2 regions of the Duganella sp. Root198D2 genome follow, and region 2 is predicted to be linked to the other one. Evidence: predicted binding sites of a transcription regulator. Region 2 holds the regulator's gene; the other holds the start of a gene.
The links. Region 2 encodes FNR, which switches genes on or off when oxygen is low (the NO sensors DNR and NnrR bind a similar motif). Its sites were predicted from a motif close to TTGATNNNNATCAA; they were not measured.
Positions count from the first base shown of each region.

Region 1 (9,881 bases), on a different contig from region 2:
AAAGTCGTCGCGCAGCGGGGAGCCGATCGGCTGGTCGAGTGCTACCACTTCGCCGCCATCGGGAAAGCGCGTTGCCTCGGAAAGGAAGATATCGGCCACCTGCTCCACGCGCAGGGTCGTAATCGGGCTGCGCGCCGACACCACCACCACCAGTTCGGCGGCGGCGGCGGCGCCGGCAAGCAGCACCAGTAGCACGCAGCAAAGGAGTTTCCTGATCATGGCGAACTCCCTGTCAGAACACGAAGTCCAGCGAGGCGCTGACCACGCCGAAGCTGCGGCCATAACGGTAGCCCGGCTGGATGTTCGACAGCGTGCCGCTGGTGCCGCTGCGCGGGCGCACATGGTCAAATTGCAGCTTGAGGGCAGTGTTGCCGGTGGCGTCCCAGCGCAGGCCAAGGCTGGTGCTGTCCTGTTCCGCAATCATGCTAAGCAAGCCATTCAGTTCCATATTCAGGCGCTGGCCAGGCGCAGCATATGGCGGGGGCAGCATCGACAGGTCCAGGCCCGCGACGCGGTTCGGCGTGTTCGCAACCACCTTGCTGACAGTGGCGAAAGGCGTGAAGCTGCCCAGGCGGTAACCTCCGCTGGCATAGCCTGCGGTTTTATCGCCCAGCATGGAGCGGGCGTTGATGCGCCCTATTTCGCCCATCACAAACCAGTTGCCGGGATCATAGGAGGCGCCAATGCTCAGTACCGTGGTACGTTTGCGGTCCGGTTCGTAGCGGCGTGCCAGCACTTCGCCTTGCGGTCCAAACTGGCGGATGGCGGAGAACAGTTCCTGCAGCAGCGGCGTTTCCAGTTCGCCCTGGATGGCGGTGGCGCGCACCGTCAGCGCACCGGCGGTGCTGGTGTTGGAAATACCGGCCAGCCTGTGCGCCTTGACGCGGGTGTCGTCCGACAAGGGCACGCTGGTACCGCCGAACAGCACTTGTGTCGTGTTCTTCACATTGCCGAACGTCCAACGGTAGCTGGCGTCGATGCCATCGCTATTGCTGATCGGGAGCGCGGCGTACAGTTCGACCGGCGTGCGTACGGAAGTCAGCGCGTAGCTGGCCTTGCGGTAATCGCCCGACAGGAACAGCGGCAGCGCAATACGGCCGACGCGCAGGCTCAGTTCCGGCGATACCTGGTATTGCACATTCGCCCACTCGACCTTTGGCGTCCACGAATGCGTGAGGTTACGCTCGGCCACTACCTGCAGTACAGCCGACCAGTGGCCGCCGTTGTACGTAAGCTGCGTGCCAAGGCGGCTATCCACCGCATAGCTCCAGTCGCGCGTCGCGCCGGCCTCGCCGGGATTCAACGGATTGGCCGCATAGTCGGCCTGCTTTTCGCTCGAATGGACCGCGCTCAGGGTGCCGAAGCCGCCAAAAGTCCAGCTGCCGTCCTGTCCCTCCGTATGGCCGGCATGCGCGGCGGACTGCGCGAGCAGTACTCCGGCGACAGCGATCAGGACAGGCGACTGGTGCAGCTTTGGCATAATGGCCCTCTTGGCAAGAAACGTCGGCAATAAAACAACGCCGCCTGCCTTGTCGGCATGCGTGCGCGATTGTTTTGGGGTTGGGTAATGAGACCGGGCGTTGGGGGCACGCCTTCTGAATTCTCACACTTTATAACAGTGCTTTGTGACTGTCGAGAAGTTTCCCTAGAGTACCTTTACTAGCGGTTACGGAATAGTAAAATGTGGTGAAAAAGCAAAGGAAACAAGGACATGCAGCAAATTTCATGTGGCACCCTGGTGCTCAATTCAGCCCGCCAAGTATTGCTTTGCCATGTCACCGGCACCGCCAGCTGGGACATTCCCAAAGGACTGCAAGACCGCGGCGAAACGCCATTACAATCGGCGCGGCGCGAACTGTTCGAAGAGGCGGGACTGGACTTCGATGCCGGCCTGTTTGAAGACCTGGGAGAATTCGATTACCGCCCAGACAAGCGCCTGCACCTGTTTAAGGTGGAGGTCGGCGACCAGTTATGCAGCCTCGATCACCTGCGCTGCACCAGCTTCTTCCCCCACCAGCGTACCGGCGAACCAACACCGGAAGCCGACGGCTTCCGCTGGGCTTCGCGCGATGAACTGAGCTCCTTGTGCTGGCCGCGCATGGCGTCGCGGTTGCTATCGATTGACTGGTAAAACATCCCGATAGATCCGCCCCGCCCCGATAGATTTTTATTAATTTGACATCAAAAATTTAATATATGGTAACGTTGCCTCATCGAGGTCTATCCATCCAGGGAAGAAATCATGATGAACGTAAAGTGCTTGCAACGCTTGCTGGTTTTGATTGTGGTTTCTACAACAATGGGTCTTGGCTTGGCACACGCAAAGCCGTTGAGCCTGCCAGTGAACGTTGCAGGTGTCCTGGATAATGATGAGAGAGGTGCAGCCAGCAATATCGTTCGGGATCTTTATGTTGGGCCCGGTGCGTCAATTACGAGCGTCAAGTGGGACATTAACCTCACAAGTTTTGCTGGAAGCTACCTCTCCGAAATGCAGCTCACGTTCAGCGACTCAGCCGGCAACGGGGTTACTTTTACCCCTGGCAGCGGCGACGATTTTGACGGCACGATGGACTACGCTGGATTCCAGGGCCTGGGCAACCTGGGCTTGATTTTTCAACTTGCTCTCGATGGCATCCTGCGCCTTGAGTTTCACGATGGCTTCAAGGATCTTGGATTTGACGAGCCTGAAGGTATCTGGAATTTCGGCACGCTGACCTTCGGCGTTACGGCGGTGCCTGAGCCGCCAACCAGCGCCTTGATGCTCGGCGGTTTGCTCATACTCTCTATCGGTGCCACGCGGCGGCGCGCAGTCAGCCCAAAAGCGACAAGCGGAATCGTGCTGGCTTTAATGTCGCTCCTTTCATCCAGTTCGGCTTTTGCGGAGCCCGTATTTGAACCGGCGAAACCGATCCCGCTCTATTCCTATTTCGCTACAGGAAACGTCAATGCCCCGGTAACTGCGCCGTCGTCCCGCCCAACGCCGTCCTTCGTATTGATGGGGGGCGGGCCCGACGTAGACCCGGCCTTTCGTTGGCTGATCAAGCGGGCCGGGATTGAACCCGGCAGCGGAGGACGATTCGTCGTCATCCGGGCAACCGGCTCAGATGGCTACAACCCATACGTCTATTACAGTGATGAAGCCCTGTCGACTTCCGGCAACATCGCTGAGATGTGGGTGGGCGGTGCCGCTTTGGGCCTGACATCAGTGGAAACGCTGGTGATTCCGAGTGTCAAGGCCGCCAATAACGAAGCTGTCAATGCCATTGTCGCCAAGGCCAACGTCGTCTTTATCGCAGGCGGCGACCAGAGCCACTACATCCGCTTCTGGAAAGGTACTGCGCTCGAGCAGACTTTAATAGCACTGATGAAGAAGAACGTTCCCATCGGTGGTACAAGCGCCGGCTTGGCGGTACTTGGTCAATTCGACTATTCCGCGCTGTATAAATCTGCGACGTCGGAAGAAGCGATGCTTGATCCTTACTATAAGGACATCACGTTCGACCCGTCTCCTTTGAGCCTGCAAGGCGGGTTTCTCGCACCGCCGGCATTGGAGAGTTTGATTTTTGACTCTCACTTCGACAGCCGCGATCGCATGGGTCGCTTCATCTCCTTCATTTCCAGAATCGTCGCGCCAACAAGCATCCCTGGCGGAACCTTGGGATGCAGCGGTGGCGTACTGCCAGCTTCCGCCAGCGGGATGAAGACCGCCCGTGGCATCGGCATCAGCGTCGAGACCGCATTATTAGTCCAGGGAAATGGCGACGGCAATCCTGTCACTGCGACGCGAGTCAGCAACGCTTCGACAACGACTGAAAGCGCAGTCTATTTCGTCCGTCCCTCAGTGCCGCCAAGCGTGTGCAAGCCAAAGACACCGCTGACCGTCTCCACCGTCGAAGTAAGAAAACTGAACGACTCGAATACCGTCTTTAACCTGACCGACTGGACCGGCGTACCGCCGTACAAACACCTGGATGTCACCACTGGCCAGCTATTGCCTGCCGACTGGTACTAGCAAAACTCAGGCGCCACCCGAAACGCGGATGGTCGTGCCCGTGACGTAGCGCGCCGCAGGCGACAACAGCCACACCGCCACTTCCGCGATTTCCTCCGGCTCGCCCACGCGCCCCATCGGGATGCGGCTTGCCACCCGCGCCGGACGTCCCGCGTCGCCGGAGGTAGCGTGGATATCAGTGTGCGTGGTCCCCGGCGCCACGCCGCACACGCGGATGCCCTCGGGCGCAAGCTCTTTGCCGAGGCCCATGGTGAAGGTATCGACTGCCGCTTTGCTGGCTGCGTAGGTTACGTACTCGTTCGGACTGCCTGCGGTGGCCGCGGTCGAACTGATATTGACGATCACCCCGCCCTGCCCATGCTGGCGGAAAGTGGCCAGCGCACGGCGACTGGCCTGCATCAGGCCCAGTACATTGGTGCGGAACACCTGCTCCACAGTCGCCGGATTGGCATCCGCAAACGTGCCCAGCCCGCCGGTGATGCCGGCATTATTCACCAGCCCCGAGACCGGTCCCAGTTCACGTTCAACGGTGGCAAAAAGCCGCTCGATATCCTCATCGCGCGCCACATCCGCCTGCACCGCCAGCGCGCGGCCACCGGCCGCCTCAATGGCCGCCACTACCCGCGCCGCCGCAGCAGCATCGCGCTGGTAATTGACGGCCACCACCCAGCCATCCACCGCCGCCCGGCGCGCAATGGCAGCGCCAATGCCGCGGCTGGCGCCTGTTACGATCAGTATTTTTTCCATGTTCTTAGGGAGAGAGCTAATATTCTGCCGTATTGTAATTAGCGCACTAGAACAATGACATCCGACTTTGAAGAAAAAGCTTGCGCATTACGGCAGAAATGGATGACTGCCCTTATTGGGGAGCGATTCCAGGAAGTCGAACGGGACTTACAGGAGCTTCGCCTTCTCGCTACCACTCGAGACGAGATTTTCGGGGTTCAGGGCGACTTCGCCTCACTGTATGCATTCCAAAATGATCTGGTCAAGGCCGAGGCGGCGCGGCGCGCGCAAATCGCCATAGACGAGTCACGTGTTGAGGGATGGCTCGGTCTGGCCGAACACTTCCATTACTACGATGAAAATCTCGAGAAGGCTTTTAACCATATCGAGAAGGCGCTGGTAGTGGCAATGGATTCAAGTGACCTGGTCCGCCAGGTACTGGGCGTGAAAATCCGCATCTGCCTCAAAATGGCGAACTATCAAGCCGTTGAGCAGGCGCTGGAGATGCTTGTCGGTTATCAGCTGCCACCAGGGGCCTTCGATGTTGCGTTGGAAAGCGACTTCCTTTCCAAAGTTCCGCTCGGAGAAGTTAGCGCCGAACTCATTGCGCGCTATCAATCACTGCTAAAAGCACGGGGGACATGATCGAAACTGGAACTATATTCATGCGGCAGCTGGCCGGGCTTCTGCTTGCGAGTTCATGTATTGCATCGTCGGCAGCAAGTCCTCCACGGGTGCAGGAAGCCAAACTGACTGTGCCCGAAGCTGAGAATGTCGCGATCAGCGAATACCGGAAGCGCTCGGAGCACAGCGACAAGGGTTTCTGTTGATCTCATACGCCAAAACAAGCAAGAGTGGATCTTCGTCGTCGAAGACGCCATTGAACCACCCAGGCCCGGCTCGGAACTGTACGTTTCCATCAACAAGAAAACAGGGAGAACGACTTCCTGGTGGGGAAAGTGAACGAGGTGCCGATTGATCTGTGTCATGGAATCCCTGTCTCCGCCGGGCGAAACTGGCGAAATAGACAAGGAGACCGCCATGCAACGCCTCGAATGGAGCCCGCTGCTGGAAACTGGCGTGGCCGAGATGGATGCTTCCCACCGCGCCCTGCTGCAAGCGATTCACGCAACCATCGACTCTGAAAATAGTTCGCTACCCAGCCGCATCGCCGAGCTGCTGAGCGCCCTGTCCCTCGACTTCGCCGAAGAGGAAGCCTTGATGGACCAGCTTTACTACCCCGCCGAGCACGAACACCGCGCCGCCCACCGCCGGGCGCTGGCTGCCTTGCAGCACGCGCTGCCCGTTGCACAAGCCGACCCGACCGGTGCCCGCACCCTGCTCGAACGCCTGCCGCGCTGGTTCCTCGGCCACCTGGGCGCCATGGACCTGCCACTGGCGGTCGCCGTGGAAAACGCCGGCCATCCGCATAGCCAGCCCTCCAATGCCAAACTAAGGCAACAGTTGGCGCAATTGCTGCAAGAACAATCAATCTGAATTAACGATACATCTCATCTAAATATATTGGCTTCCGGAATATGTCTGCGCGACATAAGATGACTCCATCAACAACACATTCCCTGAAGGAGCCACACCATGAACAACCAGACCAACACCTCCATCCTGCCACTCGCCGGCCGTATCCTGATGGCTGCCATCTTCGTCATGAGCGGCATAGGAAAGATCGCCAATCCGGGCGCCACCCTCGGCTACATCAATGCCATGGGCCTGCCGTTCCCTGAACTCGCGCTGGCTGGCGCCATCGGCATCGAACTAGTCGGCGGCCTGTTGCTGATTGCCGGCTTGTACACCCGCCCTGTGGCACTGGCGCTGGCCGCATTCTCGATCGTGACTGGCCTGATCTTCCACAGCGCAATCGCTGACCAGAACCAGATGATCCACCTGATGAAGAACCTGGCGATGGCTGGAGGCCTGCTGCAGATTGCTGCCTTCGGCGCCGGTAGCCTGAGCATCGATGCCCGCCGCACCCCAGGTACACTGCGCACCGCCTGAGAAGTTGCAGGGATGTGGCGGAACACTTTAGACTGCGGCACCTGAAGGAGAGTTCAAGAGATGTTTCGCCACATACTGATTCCAAGCGACGGCTCCGCCGCTTCGCAACTGGCAGTGAATGCCGCCCTGCGCATGGCCCGCGAAAGCGGCGCGCGCGTCACGGCGGTTCACGTGCTTCCGGAAGAACCGGCACTGGCCAGCGTAGCCGCCGCGCCGACCGAGAACACGATCCTGGCCGATATCGCGCGCCAGGCCCATACTTTGAACGTGGATTGCACCACGCTCGAAGTGCACGCCGAGCAGCCGCATTCGGCCATCGTTTCCACCGCCCTGCAGCGCAACTGCGACCTGATTGCCATGGCATCGCGCGGGCGCAGCGGCCTGGCCAGCCTGATGCTGGGCAGCCAGACGCAAAAAGTGCTCACGCACAGCAAGATCCCGGTACTGGTGTTCCGCGAAGGCTAGCGTCGGACCGCAACCAGGTCGTCGTAGATCGGCACTGCCGCCATGGCCAGCAGCACGAAGGCCAGCGGCAGCACCGCGCCGAAGCCCACGGCCTTGAAGCCGAACGCCCCGGCCAGCGCGCCAATGAAAAAGGAAGACACCAGCGAAGCGAGGATCTTCACCCGCCGCCAGTCGGCGCCCACGCGCGGCACAGCCTGGTCGTCGCGATTCCAGTAAAGCGCCTTCCCGGCCTCGATGCCCAGATCGGTCACAATGCCGGTCATATGGGTGGTCCGAATTTCGGAGTTGGACAGTTTGGTGATCACGGCATTCTGCAAGCCCATCATGAAGCACAGCAGCATCACCGTGGCCGGCAAAACGATCACGTCGATCGCCTGCAAGCGCGCCCCCATCACCCCAAACGCCAGTAGCAGGATTGCTTCCACCAGCAGCGGCAGGGCGAACTCGCTGTGAAGCTGGCGGCGGCGGGCAAAATTGACCAGGATGGCGCAACAGGCTGCGCCGGCGACAAATGCCAGCAAGGCGCCGGCACAGTCCAGGGCAGCATCAATGGCGCCCAGTGCCATGTCGTCGGCAGCCGATGACAGGATGCCTGTCATGTGCGAGGTGTACTGCTTGACGGCGAGGAAGCCGCCGGCGTTGGCTGCCCCGGCCACGAAGGCCAGGGCGATGCCGAGGTGGCGATTAGCCTGGGCGGCGCGCTGCCGCCCTGTCAGGCTTCTTACATAATTGATCGGCATTCGTCCCCGGCATGGCTTGACCTCAGAGGTAAGCGCTGACGTCGGGACGGGTTGCCAGTGCCTGCTGCACCACCTGCACCACGAACTCGCGGTCAGCGCCGCGCAGTGGCTGGCGTGGGCGGCGAACGTTTTCATTGCCGACACCGACCAGTGCTTCCACCAGTTTCAGATTCTGCACCAGCTTGGTCGAAACGTCGAGGTGCAGCAGCGGCATGAACCACTGGTACAGTTTCAGGGCTTCGGCCAGGCGGCCGGCTTTCACCAGGTTGTACAGGGCCACGGTCTCTTTCGGGAATGCGACCACCAGGCCGGCCAGCAGGCCGTCGGCGCCGAGTGCCAGGCCTTCGAAGGCCAGGTCGTCCACCCCCATGAAGATGGCGTAGCGGTCGCCCACGACGTTACGCAGGTCGGTCACGCGACGGATATTGTCGGTCGATTCCTTGATCGATTCCAGTTCTTCGCAATCCGACAATTCCTTGAAGTCGGCCGGGGTCAGGTCGACCTTGTAGGTCACAGGGTTGTTGTACACCATGATCGGCAGCTTGGCGGCCTTGGCGATCACGCGCAGGTTGGCCTTGGCTTCGAAAGCGTCGGCTGCGTACAGCACGGAAGGCATTACCATGAAGCCGTCCACGCCCAGGTCGCGCGCTTCCTGCACATAGCGCTCGGCATTGGCGGTGCGGGTTTCGCTGACGTTGGCCAGCACCGGCACGCGGCCGTTCGCTACCTTGACGGCGGTCTTGGCGACGGCCAGCTTCTCTTCAAAGGACAGGGTGCTTGCTTCGCCCAGGGAACCGCAGGTCACCAGGCCGTGGCAGCCGCTGTCGATCATGAAGGAGAAGTGCTTCTCCATTTCTGCGTGGTCCAGCTCCTCATTCGCGTGGAATTTGGTGGTTACTGCAGGGAATACGCCTTCCCATTTGATTGCTGCCATTTCAAGTCTCCTTGTGAGGTTCGAGGGTGATAATGCTGCCGGCACGTGCCGGCGAGATCGGTGTACGCACGGCGTCCGGACGCCATCCGTACAGGAAATCAGTTGCGTTGCCGCAGATGCGGCCCTGGCAGGGCCCCATGCCGCAGCGGGTGTGCAGCTTGGCACTGCGCCAGCTCGCGTGCTCGCGAAGTTCGTCGTGGCAGACGTCTTCGCAGCGGCAAACGATGGTGTCGGCTTGCGCCAGCTTGCGCAGATCCTGGCGCAGGGAGAAGGCGCGGGCGAGCCGGGCGCCAAAGCCTTGCCATTTGGCGCGCTCGGTGAACAGCTCCTGCGACATACCTTCGCCGCAAGCCGCCAGGCCGGCGATCCTGCCTTCAACCAGGGCCAGGTCGACGCCGCCGACGCCGGTGCCCTCGCCTGCGCAAAGGACATTCGGCACGGAGGTGCGCTGCCAAAGGTCGGTCTTCACCGCACCCTGCTCGATGTCGCAGCCAAGCGCACGCGCCAGTTCGGTGTTTGGCAGCAGGCCGTAGCCACAGGCGAGGTAGTCGCAATCGATATCGACCTTCCCGCCCTTGCGCTGTACCTGCACGGATGTGAGTTGCACGTCGCCACGGGCGGTCGTTACATAACTGTTGGCGAGGTAGGGAATTCCGCGCAGGGCGACGCCAAGCTTGGCCGCTTGCACTGCCTTCGATGGCGTCAGCGCCAGGCCGGCGGCAAAGCGTGCCAACACGGGCATGCCCGCCTGCTCGACGATGGCGCTGACGATCGCACCACTGTCTTTCAGGGTTGCCGCGACGGCCAGCAGCAGCGGGCCGCTGCCGGCAACGACCACGCGTTTGCCTTGCACGGGATAGCCGCCTTTTGCCAGCGCCTGCAAGCCGCCTGCGCCAGTCACGCCCGGCAACGTCCAGCCGGGGAACGGCAGCAGCAATTCGCGTGCACCGGTGGCCAGGATTAATTGGTTGTAGCGGATGCCGCGGGCCTG
Region 1 covers NZ_LMIC01000034.1:251,875-261,755, reverse strand. Annotated here, with positions in the region: gene ASE26_RS21295 (hypothetical protein) at 1-219, opposite strand, end outside; gene ASE26_RS21290 (hypothetical protein) at 233-1,480, opposite strand; gene ASE26_RS21285 (NUDIX hydrolase) at 1,712-2,131, shown strand; gene ASE26_RS21280 (Type 1 glutamine amidotransferase-like domain-containing protein) at 2,243-4,012, shown strand; gene ASE26_RS21275 (SDR family oxidoreductase) at 4,019-4,759, opposite strand; gene ASE26_RS21270 (hypothetical protein) at 4,814-5,383, shown strand; gene ASE26_RS21265 (hemerythrin domain-containing protein) at 5,780-6,235, shown strand; gene ASE26_RS21260 (DoxX family protein) at 6,335-6,751, shown strand; gene ASE26_RS21255 (universal stress protein) at 6,812-7,216, shown strand; gene ASE26_RS21250 (YoaK family protein) at 7,213-7,956, opposite strand; gene ASE26_RS21245 (dihydrodipicolinate synthase family protein) at 7,979-8,890, opposite strand; gene ASE26_RS21240 (FAD/NAD(P)-binding oxidoreductase) at 8,892-9,881, opposite strand, start outside.
Region 1: ASE26_RS21265 (hemerythrin domain-containing protein) is a predicted target of FNR. The motif match lies at 5,714-5,727, and genes of this name have one in related genera.

Region 2 (9,881 bases):
GGCGCGGGTCGGTGTTGATCTGGCTGTCCACCAGTGCCTGCACCGAGGACTTGCCGTCGCCGGTCACCCACAGCGATTCGCCCATGGAAGCAGCGACCATGCGGCGGCCCACCACCAGCAGGCGGTGCTCGTTACCGACGATGAATTTCTCAACGATCACGCTCTTGCTGCCGCCGCGCGCAACCGCGATATCGTAGGCAGCGCGCACGTCGGTTTCGGTCATCAGGTTCAGCGACACGCCACGGCCATGGTTGCCGTCGTACGGCTTGACGGCCACCGGCAGGCCGATGTCCTGCGCTTCTTCCCACGCTTCGTCGGCGCTCTTGACCAGGGTTCCTTCGGGCACCGGCACGCCAACGGACTTCAGCAAGTCCTTGGTCATGTCCTTGTCGGAGGCGATGCCTTCCGCGATGGCCGAGGTGTTGTCGGTTTCCGCGGTCCAGATGCGGCGCTGGCGCGCGCCGTGGCCCAGTTGCACCAGGTTGCCGTCGGTCAGGCGGATGTGCGGGATCTTGCGGTCGGTTGCAGCATCCACGATGGAGGCGGTCGATGGGCCCAGGCACAGCGATTCGACCATCGAGGTCAATTTTGCAACGGTGGCGGCCAGGTCGTATGGCTTGTCGTCGATGGCTGCCATCAGCAAGTCCTTGCCGGCAGCCAGTGCGGCACGGCCAACCTGCTCCTGGCGGGTGCGGAATGCCATTTTATAAATACCGCTGCCTTCGGCGGTCTGGCGCGTCTTGCCAAAGCCGGTACGCATACCGGCCAGGTTTTGCAATTCCAGCACCACGTGCTCGAGGATATGGCCGGCGTAAGTGCCGTCGCGCAGCCGCTCGAGGAAGCCGCCACGCTCACCGACGCCGCAGCGATGCTCGACCAGGCCTGGCAGCAAGGCGGTCAAGCGCTCATAAAAACCGGGGAGTTTGTTGGAGGGGTAGTTTTCAAGCTCGCCGATATCCAGCCAGGCCTCGATCACCGGGCGATAGGTCCAGATGTTCGGTCCGCGCAGGTGTGTTACACGGAGAAACTCTATGTCTTTCTTTTTTGTCATGTTTTAGCTCTTGTACCTCTTGCGGTATACTCCGCCCGTCCTTCTATTTTCCCACTGTTTCGCAATTCTTGCCACTTGGCAAAGAGTGCCGGAGTCTGATCCACAATGATAACAAACCAACTTTCCTCTGAGCTCAGCCTGACAGAACTTCCCGACAGGTGGCGCACAGAGTTACCAGCGCTCGCACCCGAAGAAAACGTACTCAGCGCGCTGGAGGTTGACCTAGACTCCAAGCTTCACTTCAACAAAGGCCTGGTGCTCCTCACGGAGCGCCGCATTATGGCACGCGCACCCGGTGAAACGGTATGGCGAGATTGGACTTATCACGCCGGCATGTCGCTAAAACTGCACGATCACGCCGGCGTCGGCCACCTGGAGCTGGTGGATGCCGCACAGCGCCTGGCTGCGTGGCGCTTCACGCTGGGCCAGAACCTGCTGGCGCTGCGCCTGTCGGAAAACTTCCCGCGCCTGCTGGAGGCACACCTGAACGGCAAGCCGCTGCAGCAGGTCGAACAGAACGCCTGCCCCACCTGCAAGGCGCCGCTGGAAGCCGACCAGGAAGAATGCCCGGTCTGCACCAAGGTGGTCCACACGCCGCCGTCCACCTGGACCCTGTTCCGCCTGTGGCGCTTTGCGCGGCCGTACCAATGGCAGCTGGCACTGGGTTTTGCAATGATGCTGCTGTCGACCGGCGCGCACCTGATCCCGCCCTACATCATCATGCCGCTGACGGACAACGTGCTGATCCCTTACCAGAACGGCAAGCCGGTCGAGCACATGCTGGTGGTGCAGTACATGGCCGCCCTGACCGGCGCCGCTGTCCTGGCCTGGATCTTCGGCTGGGCCAAGACCTATGTGCTGGCCCTGGTTTCCGAGCGCATTGGCGCCGACCTGCGCACCACCACGTACGAACACCTGCTGCGCATGTCGCTCGAGTACTTCGGCGGCAAGCGCACCGGCGACCTGATGTCGCGCATCGGCTCCGAGTCGGACCGCATCTGCGTCTTCCTGTCCTTGCACCTGCTGGATTTCGCCTCCGACGTCCTGATGATCATCATGACCGGCCTGATCCTGTTCACCATCGATCCATGGCTGGCTGTTGCCACCCTGCTGCCGCTGCCATTCATCGCCTGGATGATCCACCTGGTGCGCGACAGGCTGCGCACCGGCTTTGAAAAGATCGACCGCGTGTGGGGTGAAGTGACCAACGTGCTGGCCGATACCATTCCCGGCATCCGCGTGGTGAAAGCCTTTGCACAGGAAACCCGCGAAGCGACCCGCTTCCGCACAGCCAACAGGCACAACCTGGCTGTCAACGATAAGCTGAACAAGGTATGGTCGCTGTTCTCGCCGACCGTGTCGTTCCTGACCGAGCTGGGCATCCTGGTGATCTATGTGTTCGGCATCTGGATGATCTCCAAGCACAACATCACGGTCGGTGTATTGAGCTCCTTCGTCCTCTACGCCAACCGCTTCTACGGCAAGCTCGATTCCATGAGCCGCATCGTGTCGGTGACGCAGAAATCCGCTTCCGCAGCCAAGCGCATCTTCGACATCCTGGACCACGTTTCGAGCGTGCCGGATCCGGTGCAGCCGGCAAAAGTGGAGAAAGTGCGCGGCGACATCACCCTGCGCGAAGTGGGCTTCCGCTATGGCAACCGCGCCGTCAACCGCGGCGTCAACCTCGAGATCAAGGCCGGAGAAATGATCGGCCTGGTGGGCCATTCAGGCTCGGGCAAATCGACCCTGGTCAACCTGATCTGCCGCTTCTACGATGTGGCTGAAGGCGCGATCCTGCTTGATGGCCAGGACATCCGCAACTTCGCCGTGTCCGACTACCGCCGCAATATCGGCCTCGTGCTGCAGGAGCCATTCCTGTTCTTCGGCACCATCGCGGAAAACATCGCCTACGGCAAACCGGAAGCGAGCCGCGAAGACATCATGAAGGCGGCCCGCGCAGCCCACGCCCACGACTTCATCCTGCGCCTGCCGCAGGGTTACGATTCCATGGTGGGTGAACGCGGCCAGGGCCTGTCGGGCGGCGAGCGCCAGCGTATTTCGATTGCGCGCGCCCTGCTGATCGATCCGCGCATCCTGATCCTGGACGAGGCCACGGCTTCGGTCGACTCGGAAACCGAGAAAGAAATCCAGAAGGCGCTGGACAACCTGGTTGCCGGCCGTACCACGATTGCGATCGCCCACCGCCTGTCCACGCTGCAGCGCGCGAACCGCCTGGTGGTGATGGACCGCGGCAAGGTCGTCGAGGAAGGCCCGCACGAGGAACTGATGGCCAGGGAAGGCGCCTACTACCGCCTCTACCAGGCGCAGGCACGTAACGTCGATACCGACATGGATGACAAAGCAAAGAGCCGTGAAGATGATTAATTTTACTTTGAGCCGGGACAGCTTCGGCAAGCTGAACCTGATCGACGCCAACGGCGTATTGCATGAAGGCGTGTCGCCGGTCCGTGCGTTTCCCATCCAGGCACCGGAAGAAGGCCTGTCGCTGGTGAATATCGACGGCAAGGAAGTGGCCTGGCTGGATCGCATTTCCGACCTGTCGCCCGCAGTGGCCGACATCGTGCGCGAAGAGCTGGCCGGCCGCGAATTCATGCCGGAGATTAAGCGGATCGTGGACGTGGGCAGCTTTGCCTGCCCTTCCACCTGGAGCGTCGACACCGACCGCGGCGCAACAAGCTTCGTGCTGCGCGGCGAGGAAGACATCCGCCGCATCGGCAGCGTTTCGCTCCTGGTGTCGGACAGCCATGGCATCCACTTCCTGATCCGCGACCAGTTCGCCCTGGATAAGCACAGCAAGAAGATCCTGGACCGCTTCCTGTAAGAGTTGACCTGGATCATGTGCCCGCCTGTTGCCAGGCGGCACAATTGCGGTTCGACCCTACTGGAGAACCCCATGGATTCCGTCGTCTTCGGCCCCGACCTCGCACTGGGCATCCCGGTTCTCGACCAGTCGCACCGCATTGTCTTCGACATGCTCGATGCAATGGCGGGCCTGCCGCGGCCTGCCTTCGACCAAGCGTGCCGTGAACTGACAATGAAGAAGCAAGCACCCGCGACATCATCCGCACCTTGCCGGACTGGATCGAAGCGCACATCAACACCATGGACCTGGCGCTGGCAGTTGCGGTATCGCGCTTAGAGTAATAAAGTGCTTGACTTGGAGCGCGCTCTAACTTCTACGATCACCCCATGGAATCGCACCTGAGCATTGATGAAGTCGCCAAACGCACCGGCCTCACGGCCTACACCCTCCGCTACTACGAGCGCATCGGGCTGATTGCCCCGGTCCACCGTGCAGCGGGCGGCCAGCGTCGCTATGCGGCATCGGACCTCGCCTGGATCGAATTCCTGCTGCGTTTGCGCACGACCCATATGCCAATTGGCAAGATGCAGTCGTTCGCCACCCTTCGCGGCGCTGGGGACTCGACGGTGCCGCAACGGCGCCGGATGCTGGAGGCACACCTGCAGGACGTTCTCGCCGAGATCGAGGCGATGCAACAATCCGCTGCATCATTGCAGGCCAAGATCGCGTATTACCGCACCCTGGAGCAGTCCCTGGCGTCGCATCCAACCACTGATGGAGGACATGCCAATGAACACCGAAAGCCGCTACGAGCGCGGGCTCGCAAAACTGCATGAAGTCGACGGCCAGGCCGGCGACCGCGTGGTGCAAAGCCTGCAGGATATTGCCCCGGACTTCGCTCGCTACCTGATCGAATTCCCGTTTGGAGACATCTATTCACGCCCTGGCCTCGACCTGAAATCGCGCGAAATCGCCGTGCTGGCGGCACTGACGGCCATGGGCAACGCCGCGCCCCAGCTCAAGGTCCATATCCGCGCCGCGCTGAACGTCGGCGTAAGCCGCGAAGAAATCGTGGAGACCATCATGCAGATGGCGGTCTACGCCGGTTTCCCGGCCGCCCTCAATGGCTTAATGGCCGCCAAGGAAGTCTTTGCACAGTAGTCAGCAAAGCTGAAGCTTGCCAGTCCGGGTGGTGCAGGCGGGTCAGACCCTTGGGTCTGACCCTGGTTTGCCGGGTTGGATTTTCTCGCATGGCGCTGACAAGCTTCTGCCATCCGACGCACAAAGCACACGCCGGTAAACCAGGGTCTGACCCAAGGGTCAGACCCGCTCCGCGGCGGTCGCTGGCTCGAGGGTGCTCGTCACGCAAATCCAGGAAGAACTATAAAAAAGGGGCAGCGAAAGCTGCCCCATACACCCCCTACAGGTGATACAACCGGTTCGTGGATCAGGCGACTGCGAGTTCTTGCGCCATGCCGCCGGAAGACATGTTTTCCAGCTTGGCGCGGTCGATAATGCGCAGGTCGCGGTTGCTCAGGACAATGGAGCCGTCCTGGCGCAGGCGCGCCAGCTGGCGGCTGACGCTTTCCACGGTCAGGCCCAGGTAGCCGCCGATGTCTTCACGCGACATGCGCAGCTGGAAGCTGGTCGAAGAGTAGCCGCGCTGGGCGTAGCGGCCGGCCAGGTTCAACAGGAACATGGCAAGGCGCTGTTCGGCGCGCATATGGCTCAGGAACAGCATCACCGATTGTTCGCGCTGGATCTCGCGGCTCATGGTGCGGTGGAATTGCTGCAGCAGGCCAGGGATCTGCATTACCAGCTCTTGCAGGCGGTTGAACGGGATCTCGCAGACTTCGCTGTCTTCCAGCGCCACGGCGTTACAGGAATGCTGGCCATTGCCGATCGCCTCCATGCCCAGCAGGTCGCCGGCCATATGGAAGCCGCCAATCGTCTGCTCGCCGCGCTGGTTCACCTGCACAGTCTTGAAGTGGCCGAAGCGCACGGCATACAGGCTGTGGAAGCTGTCGCCGGTCTTGTACAGCGGCTCGTCGCGGCTCACGCGGCGGCGGCGGGAAATGATCTGGTCAAGGCGGGCAACATCTTCGTCGGCCAGGCCTTGCGGCAGGCAGAGTCGGTTGAAGCTGCACAGCGAGCATTTCGCTGCGGCAGGTGCGCAAGTTTTAGTGGCGTTTGCAGGGGTGATTGGGATGACCGGGCTCATGATGCTGCTCCTTGTTTTCGATGTAAGGAGTATCGCGCCCCGCACCATTTCCCGGTATCAAGCTTCCTGTGTAGTTGCCGTAGTGCTTCCCCTACAGCGCATCAGATCAAGCCATGCTCGAGGGCATAGCGGGTCAGCTCAGCATTGCTGGACATGCCCAATTTCTCGAGGATGCGGCTGCGATAGGTTGTCACGGTGTTAGGACTGAGGTGTAGTTTTTCCCCGATGCGCACCAGCGACTCGCCCTGGGCAATCAGCTTGAAAACTTCCAGCTCGCGGTTCGACAGCTCCTCATGGTCGCCGCTTGGGCCGCCGCCCACCAGGGTTGCCAATTTCTCAAGCAATGCCGGACTGACATGTTTGCCGCCGGATGCCGCCTTGCGCACCGCCTCGATCAGCGTCGAGGTCGGGGCATCCTTGGTCAGGTAGCCCGAAGCGCCCGACTTCAGCGCCCGCACCGCGTAAATCTCCTCCGAATAGGTGCTCAGGACCAGCACCGCCATGCGCGGGCATTCGCCGCGCAGCGTTTTGAGCAGGTCCAGGCCATTCTTGCCCGGCATCTTGATGTCCACCAGCGCCACGTCGAAACTGCGTTCACCCACGCGCTGCATCGCTTCCACTGCATTGCCGGCTTCGCCTTCCACGCTGATGTCCGGCGCCGTACCCAGCATCAGGCGCACGCCATTGCGTGCGATCGCATGGTCGTCAACCAGCAAAACGGTGATCTTGTCACCCATTCCTGTCCTCCAAAGGCAGGCGCAGCTGCAGGGTGGTACCCTGCCCGGCCTTGCCGCCGATAGTCAATTCGCCGGCGAAGCGGCGCGTGCGCTCGTGCATGCCGAACAGGCCCCAGGATTCGCGGTCGGACAAGCCGGCGCTCTCGATGCCCTTGCCGTTGTCTTCCACCCGCAGCACCACGTTCTCGCCGTCGGTATCGACGATGACGCGCGCCACGCTTGCTTCGGCATGGCGCACCACATTGGTCAGCGCTTCCTGCGCTACGCGGAACAGCATGGTGCTGCGCTCCGCATCCAGTTCGAGCGCCTGCGCCTCGGGCGTGATATTGCAGCTGCATTGCAGGCCGCTGCGCTGCGCCACCTGTTCCGCGTACCATTCCAGCGCCGGCCAGATGCCCAACTGGTCCAGAACGCTGGGGCGCAGGTCGGTGATCACGCGACGCACGGTTTCAATGGCATCCTGCGCCAGCTTGGCGGCATCCTTCAGCAAAGGGTCCGATTGCTCTCCGCCGCGTTCTATCGCGACCGAGATATACGCCTTGATGCCGGTCAGCAGCCCGCCCAGCTCGTCGTGGATTTCCTGCGCGATTCGCGTGCGTTCGTGTTCCTTCAGCTTTTCCTGGTACGCCGCCAGTTCGCGCAGCTCCTTCTGCGATTGGCGCAGCACCTGTTCGGCCGTCTGCTTTTCGTCGATCAGGCGCTGTTCGCGCAGCAGGCGCTCGATGGCCCCGGCCAGGAAGTCGAGGTAACGGCCGTCGCTATCCTTGACCAGGTAGTCGCGCGCGCCGCGGCGCATGGCTTCGGCCGCCACGGTGGCGCTGTCGGCGCCGGTCAGCATCATCACCGGGATATTCGGCTGGGGCTCGCCGCGGTCGGCCGCCAGGCGGGCCAGGAATTCCAGCCCGGTCAGGTCCGGCAAATGGTAATCGAGCAGGATGCAGTCGGGCCCTTCGCGCAAGGCGATGTCCAGCCCTTCCTGGCCGCTTTCCGCTTCAAGCAGTTCGCAATTGAAGCCCGGCGCCTGCGCGAAAGCGCGGCGGCAGGCGATTCGGTCGACGATATCGTCTTCGACGATAAGGACCCTTACCATGTTCATGGCAGCTCGCTGATGGTCCAGTACAGGTTAATCGAACGCACCACTTCGACAAACTGGCGGTAATCAACCGGCTTGGTCATATAGCCCGCCACGCCCAGGTCGAAGCTGCGCATCTTGTCCTGCTGCTCTTCCGACGTGGTCAGGACGATCACCGGGATACGGCGCAGCAGCGGGTCCTGCTTGACGTTCTGCAGGAACTCGATTCCGTTCATGATCGGCATGTTCAGGTCCAGCAGGATGATGCAGGGCTGTTCGCTGGCCGGATCGCGCAGGTATTCCAGCGCAGCCTCGCCGTTTTCCATCGCCTCGACACGGTTGCCCACATGGACTTCCTTCAGCGCGCGCAGGATGGTCATCACGTCGACCTGGTCGTCTTCAACCAGCAGGATTGGCTTGCTCGTATTATTCATGCGTTATTCTTTCTTTTCTTCGGCAAGGTGAAATAGAAGGTGGTGCCCTTGCCAAGCTCGGACTCCAGCCACACCCTGCCCTGGTACATTTCTACAATCTTCTTCACCAGCGCCAGGCCGACACCCGTGCTTTCAACACGGTCGCGCGGGGCCAGGGTCTGGAATAACTGGAAAATCCGTTCAAAGTGCCGTTCGGCGATGCCGGGGCCGTTATCGCGGACTTGGAAGCGCCACTGGCTGCCTTCGTCAGCCCAGCCCACCTCGATCTCGCCTTCCGGCTTGTCCATGTATTTGACCGCGTTCGACACCAGGTTGTGGAACAACTGCTGGATGCGGGTCGGTTCGCCGCTCACTGTCGGCATGCCCGGCATGACGCTCACCTTGATATGCGCCGGCACGGCCAGCAAATCGATCACCTCGGCCACCAGCTGGTCGAGCTGCACCGGCACCACCGCCTCTTTGATGCGGCCCACGCGCGAATACTGCAGGATGCCGTCGATCAGCGCGCCCATGCGGTGCACGCGGTTGATCAGGAGCCGCATATGCTCCTTGCCTTCGTCGTTGAACTTGTCGGCATAGTCGTGCGCCAGCCAGTCGGCCAGCGAGCCGATGCCGCGCAGAGGGGCTTTCAGGTCGTGCGAGACGACGTAGGCGAAGTTGGTCAATTCTTCGTTGGCGCTGGTCAGCTCCTGCAGCAGTTGCTGCGCCTTTTCTTCAGCGTGCTTGCGCTCCGTGATGTCGCGCACCAGGCCGGTGAACATGCGGCGCCCGCCCAGCCACATCTCGGTGACGGCCAGGTCCATCGGGAAAGTGCCGCCGTCGCGGCGCAAGCCCTGCACTTCACGGCCTTTGCCGATGATGCGTTTTTCGCCAGTGGTCATGTAGTGGTGCAGGTAGCCGTCGTGCGCCTCGCGGTGCGGCGCCGGCATCAGGATCTTGACGTTGCGACCCCGGACTTCCGGCTCCGGGTACCCGAACATGCGTTCTGCAGCGGGATTCAAGCGTTCGATGGTGCCCTGCTCGTCGATCGTAATGATCGCGTCCACCGCTGTTTCGAAGATCGCGCGCATGCGCGCTTCGCTTTCCTGCAATGCGTGTTCGGCCTTTTTGCGGGCGCTGATGTCGTGGATGGTGGCCATCACCATCGGCTGCGTATCTTTGTCCTGCAGCGGCGACAAACTCACTTCCACCGGAAACTCGGTGCCGTCCTTGCGCGTGGCGAACAGTTCAAAACCGGCCCCCATCGCGCGCGGATGCGGGCGTTCAAAGTAGTTGCCCCGCAGGCCCACGTGGCCGTGGCGGAAGCGTTCCGGGATCAGCGTTTCCAGCGCTTTGCCCAGCAGCTCGCCGGGACCGTAGCCAAACAGGGTTTCCAGCGCCGGGTTGACCAGTACCAGCTGGCCGTCCTTGTCGATGATCAGCATCGCGTCCGTGGCCGATGCCAGCAGCCACTGCAGGCTGCGTTCCGCAATCGTTGAATGTGTCAAAGCGGGTCCTGTCGGTGGTCAAATCCTGTCATCCTATGATTGTAGCGTCCAACGT
Region 2 covers NZ_LMIC01000013.1:13,204-23,084, reverse strand. Annotated here, with positions in the region: gene cphA (cyanophycin synthetase) at 1-1,051, opposite strand, end outside; gene ASE26_RS14740 (ABC transporter ATP-binding protein) at 1,157-3,436, shown strand; gene ASE26_RS14735 (DUF1854 domain-containing protein) at 3,429-3,893, shown strand; gene ASE26_RS14730 (hypothetical protein) at 3,966-4,211, shown strand; gene ASE26_RS14725 (MerR family transcriptional regulator) at 4,262-4,711, shown strand; gene ASE26_RS14720 (carboxymuconolactone decarboxylase family protein) at 4,665-5,036, shown strand; gene fnr (fumarate/nitrate reduction transcriptional regulator Fnr) at 5,323-6,096, opposite strand; gene ASE26_RS14710 (response regulator transcription factor) at 6,198-6,833, opposite strand; gene ASE26_RS14705 (response regulator) at 6,826-7,929, opposite strand; gene ASE26_RS14700 (response regulator) at 7,926-8,339, opposite strand; gene ASE26_RS14695 (PAS domain S-box protein) at 8,336-9,826, opposite strand.